DNA from 2 places in the Enterobacter sp. SA197 genome. Region 1 is predicted to be linked to the other one. Evidence: predicted binding sites of a transcription regulator. Region 1 holds the regulator's gene; the other holds the start of a gene.
The links. The regulator CRP, encoded in region 1, controls carbon source genes, mostly activating them, when cyclic AMP is high. The targets are predictions, from matches to a motif close to ATGTGANNNNNNTCACAT.

Region 1 (3,212 bases):
CAGGCGTCGCTGCTTTTCCTCCATCAAATCACGAATATAGAGTGGACGCTGGGTGCGCAGGACACGGGCAATCTGACTGAAGTGCCAGGCGCAGAACTGACCTACCGGGTTGTCCGGATGCTGACGGGCAATTTTTTCCAGTGCGCCTGTCTGCTTGTCCATATTGAAGCGTTGGGGATAACGATGATAGAGGATGTCGTCTGCAATGACCCGTAGCCGTGCCGCCACGGTTTGCGCATTCCAGCGAATCACCTCTTCTGCATGGCTACGCTCTACCAGCTCCTGGACTTCCTTTGGCTGGTGCAGGCTAACGGCTATGTGCTCCTGCAGATCCAGCGCCACCTGAAACACGCGGCGCAGGCGCTTGTAATCACTGTTATGATTTGCCGCCAGCATATGCAGTTGCTGGTAGCACTGGCTTATCATATCTACCGCTTTTTGCTGGCGGGCGAGCAGCGGCGGCAGGGCCTTTTCCGGGTCCGCATGCTGAGTCAGCAGGCTGTATTTAGCCTCGCAATAATCGGCCAGTTGTCGATACAACAAACTCAGCGACTCGCGCAGTGGCTGCTCCCGCCACAGCCAGAACCAGAAGGCGTTAAACGCGCCATACCACAACGTGCCAAGGCTGTAGATGAGCAGTGGCTCCCAGACCGGCATATTTCCCGCAAGGCTCAGGGTGAAGATGGCGGCAATCAGTGAGGCGGGGAGCAACCTGCCATGCAGGGCGCTTATCTCAGCCGTCACCCCCAGCACCAGCGCCAGCAGGGTCAGAATGAGCGGTAGCGGGACGTTTTCGAAAAGGAGGAATTGCACCGCGAGACTGCTACCGGCGAAAAGCGAACCGCCAATGATCACCCGCTTGAAGAAGCGCTTATGCAGCGTGTCGAGACCGGCAATATTGCAACAGGCAGGTACTAACGAGAAGAGCAGCCCTAAATCCAGTCGACCGGCAATCAGGCCAACGGTCACAGGCAGACATAACACCAGCGTTTGTCGCAGTGCGTAGTTGATTTCGGGGTGGTAAATCAGCCTGCGCCACATCGGAAAACAAAAACGGCGCACTGCCTTGAGCAGCGCGCCGTTCGGGGATTAACGTGTTCCGTACACGACGATAGTTTTACCATGCGCGGAGATCAGATTCTGATCTTCCAGCATCTTCAGGATGCGACCAACGGTTTCACGCGAGCAGCCCACGATCTGACCAATCTCCTGACGGGTTATTTTAATTTGCATACCGTCCGGGTGGGTCATGGCGTCGGGTTGTTTCGCCAGATTCAGTAACGTCTGAGCAATACGGCCTGTTACGTCGAGGAAGGCGAGGTTGCCCACTTTTTCCGACGTGACCTGCAGGCGACGCGCCATCTGCGAAGAGAGACGCATCAGAATATCCGGGTTTACCTGGATCAACTGACGGAATTTTTTGTAGGAAATTTCAGCCACTTCACAAGCGGTCTTGGCGCGTACCCAGGCACTGCGCTCCTGACCTTCTTCGAACAGACCCAGTTCACCAATAAAATCGCCCTGGTTCAGGTAAGAGAGGATCATCTCTTTTCCTTCTTCATCCTTGATGAGCACAGCCACTGAGCCTTTGACGATGTAGTACAACGTCTCCGCTTTTTCACCCTGGTGAATCAGCGTGCTCTTCGACGGGTACTTATGAATATGGCAATGAGACAAGAACCATTCGAGAGTCGGGTCTGTTTGCGGTTTGCCAAGCACCATGCGCGGTTATCCTCTGTTATAAGCTGGCTCCAGCCTCAGGATCTGCGCCCTGTGACTGGGGTTGCAATCTGTCTTCCCGATACCTGGGAAGTGCACCGTCAGACGTGTCTGCGGCCTCTAAGATGTGATGTCCTCTGCGTACATGCAGTACATCAATATATCACTGTAGCATCCAGACTGTTTTAGCATAGGTTTTGCCGCCTGTCTCCTGGTGTCTCGCTTCAGCTTGATGCAGGTCGCCTTCCGTTGCGAGTTTTCTTATGTACGCGTAATCTGTAGAGAAAGTTGCTACTGCGGAGTGAAGAAAAATGCATGCGCGTGTGAAATGGGTTGAAGGGTTAACGTTCCTGGGGGAGTCTGCTTCCGGGCACCAGATCCTGATGGATGGTAATGCGGGCGATAAAGCGCCAAGCCCTATGGAAATGGTGCTGATGGCCGCGGGCGGATGCAGCGCGATTGATGTGGTCTCTATTCTGCAAAAAGGCCGTCACGATGTGACAGACTGCGAAGTCAAGCTGACCTCCGAACGTCGGGAAGAGGCGCCGCGTTTATTCACCCACATCAATCTGCACTTCATTGTGACAGGAAAAGCGTTGAAGGATGCGGCAGTATCACGTGCGGTAGATCTCTCTGCAGAGAAGTACTGTTCAGTGGCGCTGATGCTGGAAAAAGCGGTGAATATCACCCATTCGTATGAAGTGATTGAAGCCTGATTGGTGGTGGATATTCTTTCCTGCCCCCGCCGGGCTGAGGGATTTCCCACAAAATAATGCGAGCACGGACAGTCCCCTCTCCTCTTTGGGGAGGGGAAACATGCGGCTCTGGTAGTCATTCCGCTCACCTCAGGTTCCTGGTTTCTCCAGAGATCCAGAACCCGTGACCGAGCCAGGGTTGGCTCATCGCCACAGCCCTGCCCCCCGGCCTTACGGATACACGTCGGTGATTTTCAGCCGGACCCTGTTATCGCGGTGGCTGTATTATTCTCATCACGCAATGTTATCGCTGCAAGATGTACTATTACCGGGGATTTTTCAGCTCAAGGGGATAGGGAACTGAACTCACTCGATCTTCTTACCTTCCATTAATCGCTCTACCAGCGGCGTCATAATAAGCTCCATCGCCAGTCCCATCTTGCCGCCCGGCACTACCAGCGTATTCATATGTGAAATAAATGAACCCTGTAGCATGGCCAGTAGCCAGGGGTAATCAATGCCTTCCAGATTACGAAAGTGAATAACCACAAAGCTTTCGTCGAGAGAGGGGATAACTTTTGCGGCGAACGGGTTTGAGGTGTCAACGGTAGGAACGCGCTGGAAGTTAATATGGGTACGGGAAAACTGCGGCGTAATGAAGTTGATGTAATCCTCCATCGAGCGCACCACCGAATCCATCACGGCTTCACGTGAATGGCCCCGTTCACCCGTATCGCGCACCAGCTTTTGCATCCACTCAAGGTTAACAATGGGAACCACGCCCACCAGCAGATCAAC
Region 2 (3,212 bases), 190 kb from region 1:
AGCAGCCGCTGCGCCTGCCGGGTTATCTCTTCCTGCGGGCGGGTGAGTAAGCGCAATGTCGGCAGCTGTTCGTGCAGTTTTTCCGGGTGCAGGTAGAGGCGCAGCGTGGCATCGAGTGCCGCAAGCGTCATCTTATCTGCCCGCAGGGCGCGTTTTAGTGGATGGGACTGCAGCTTTTCAATCAACGCTTTTTTGCCGACGATTATCCCGGCCTGCGGGCCGCCAAGCAGTTTGTCCCCGGAAAAACTCACCAGGCTTACGCCAGCGGCAATTAACGCCTGCACAAGGGGTTCTTTTGGTAATCCGTACTGGCTTAACTCTACCAGCGAGCCGCTGCCCAGATCGGAAATCACCGGAACATTCAGCTCCTCTGCAAGCGTGACCAGCTCGGCTTCCTCTACCGTGCTGGTAAAGCCTTCAATGTGATAATTGCTGGTATGAACCTTCATCAGCAGCGCGGTGTTCTCATCTACCGCCTGACGGTAATCTTTGGCATGAGTGCGATTAGTGGTGCCCACTTCCTGTAACACGCAGCCCGCCTGGCGCATCACATCGGGAATACGGAACGCGCCGCCAATCTCCACCAGCTCACCCCGTGAAACCACCACCTTTTTGCCGCTGGCGGTTGCCGCGAGCATCAGCAGAACGGCAGCTGCATTGTTATTTACGATGCAGGCATCTTCCGCCCCTGTCAGACGGCAGAGCAGGTCTGCTACCGCCCGGTCCCGGTGGCCCCGCCCGGCATCATGCAGTGAGTACTCCAGCGTCACCGGTGAACGCATGGCCTCGGTGACGGCATCAATGGCGGCCTGCGCCTGCGGCGCTCGCCCCAGGTTGGTATGCAGCACCGTGCCGGTCAGGTTGAAGACAGGGCGTAATGCGCACGCGCTGTCGCTCACCAGCCGCTGATATACCGCCTGCGACCAGTTATCGCACCACGCTGGCAGTTGCCGTGCCTTGCAGACCGTAGCACGCGCCTCTTCCTGTAACTGACGTAACGCATCAGCAACCTGACGGTGACCAAAGGCGGCCAGTAAGGGAGAGAACGCCGCTTCACGTAGCAGGCGGTCGGTTGAAGGTATCTGACTGTAAAGCGACTGAATATCCGTTGTCATGGCTGGGCCTGGCTGAGATTTTCCCCTCCGTCGGGAGGGCTAACGACGAGAGGGGATTGTAGCGCGAGTTGATTCAGGCGCACATAACAGGCATCAATCCTTCGGTGGTTCGGTACGGGCGAAGCTCTCACGCTGAAACAGATTCTCCACCAGTTTCACCAGTTTCGGCCTGTCGACACACCAGCCTGGCGAAACGCGGCGGAAGTTAAGGTAACCAATGGCGCAGGCAATCGAAACCGTTGCCAGATCCAGCGCATCGACCTTCAGCGTGCCGTCGGTGAGATATCCTTCGAGGGCGTCGAGCCCGTTACTGATTTTCTCCCGCTGGCGCAGAAGTTCCGCCTCAGACTGCTGTGCTGCGGGGCGGGCCGTTTCCCTGACGGAGACCAGCGCCGCATCCATAATGCCATCCGCCAGCGCCTCAATCTGGCGGATCCTGAGCGCCGCTTTGGCGTCTGTTGGCAGCATAGGCGGAGCGATACCCAATAAATCAATATATTCAGCAATGATCGGGGAGTCGAACCAGATCTCACCGTCGTCCGTGACCAGCGCCGGCACTTTTCCTAATGGGTTGTACTGCATCACGTTATGGGTCGCGTTATAGGGCTGCTCATTCACAAACTCAAAAGTGATGCCTTTCTCCAGCAGAATAATGGAAATTTTGCGTACAAACGGGCTGGTGTAGCTGCCAATCAGTTTCATTACCGTCTCCTTATCGCCAGCAAAGCCTTAAGTATGTACTAAGGTAAACAAATCCGGCGGCAGCCGTTTCATAAATGTGAAAAGTTGTCTGGCTATGGTGAACCGGTTCCCGTCGCCGCTGATGAGATGAAAGTGAATTACAGGTCGTTGTGTCAGCTAAAACCAGAGTTTGCGACCGATCACACTCAGAAAAGTCCTGGCAAAAATATCTTGTGATGTTGATCACAAATGAATAACAAAAACGCCACCACAAATTGTGATAAGAGTCACATTATTAGGGGTGTCACGCTGTTTATTTGCGCTTTGTTCTTTTTCTACACAACCATTTTGTGACGAATATCACGTTAAAGTACGGTGTCACCCCTGCTTTAACGTGATCTAAGTCACATTGCCGGGCGTCATCTGGACAGTTGGCTGATTCGGTGCGAGATTTCGCATCACAGAACACGGGTCCGGCTACCTCTGCCGCCACGTTAACAACAAAACCTCGGGCTTCCGGCCTGTGCGATAGCAAACATAAGAAGGGGTGTTTTATGTCATCCGATATCAAGATCAGAGTGCAAAGCTTTGGTCGCTTCCTCAGCAACATGGTAATGCCAAATATCGGCGCGTTTATCGCGTGGGGTATCATTACCGCTCTGTTTATTCCAACAGGATGGTTACCAAACGAAACGCTGGCGAAGCTCGTCGGCCCAATGATTACTTATCTGCTGCCGCTGCTTATCGGTTATACCGGTGGCCGCCTGGTGGGTGGCGATCGTGGTGGCGTTGTTGGTGCTATCACTACCATGGGGGTTATCGTCGGTGCGGATATGCCGATGTTCCTCGGCGCGATGATTGCAGGTCCTCTGGGTGGCCTGTGCATCAAGAAATTTGACGCTGCCGTAGACGGTAAGATCAAATCCGGTTTTGAAATGCTGGTGAATAACTTCTCCGCTGGCATCATCGGTATGATCCTGGCCCTGCTGGCGTTTCTCGCCATCGGCCCTGCGGTTGAAGTGCTGTCCCGCGGTCTCGCGGCTGGCGTTAACTTCATGGTTGAGCACGACATGCTGCCGCTGGCGTCTATTTTTGTTGAACCGGCGAAAATCCTGTTCCTCAATAACGCCATCAACCACGGTATCTTCTCGCCGCTGGGTATTCAGCAGTCTAATGAAATCGGCAAGTCTATCTTCTTCCTGATCGAAGCTAACCCGGGTCCGGGTATGGGCGTCCTGCTGGCGTACATGTTCTTCGGTCGTGGTAGCGCACGTCAGTCTGCTGGCGGCGCGGCCATCATCCACTTCCTGGGTGGTATTCACGAAATTTACTTCCCGTATGTGCTGATGAACCCACGTCTGCTGATCGCAGTTATCCTTGGGGGTATGACTGGCGTCTTCACGCTGAGCGTGCTGG

Region 2: a site for CRP is predicted at 2,028-2,045, ahead of M1D91_RS22335 (glutathione S-transferase). Genes of this name have one in related genera too.

What each region holds. Positions count from the first base shown of each region.
Region 1 is NZ_CP096393.1:4,557,162-4,560,373, reverse strand. It holds gene M1D91_RS21450 (YccS/YhfK family putative transporter) at 1-1,041, opposite strand, end outside; gene crp (cAMP-activated global transcriptional regulator CRP) at 1,090-1,722, opposite strand; gene M1D91_RS21440 (OsmC family protein) at 2,031-2,435, shown strand; gene M1D91_RS21435 (phosphoribulokinase) at 2,781-3,212, opposite strand, start outside.
Region 2 is NZ_CP096393.1:4,745,453-4,748,664, reverse strand. It holds gene selA (L-seryl-tRNA(Sec) selenium transferase) at 1-1,115, opposite strand, end outside; gene M1D91_RS22335 (glutathione S-transferase) at 1,209-1,817, opposite strand; gene M1D91_RS22330 (PTS mannitol transporter subunit IICBA) at 2,351-3,212, shown strand, end outside.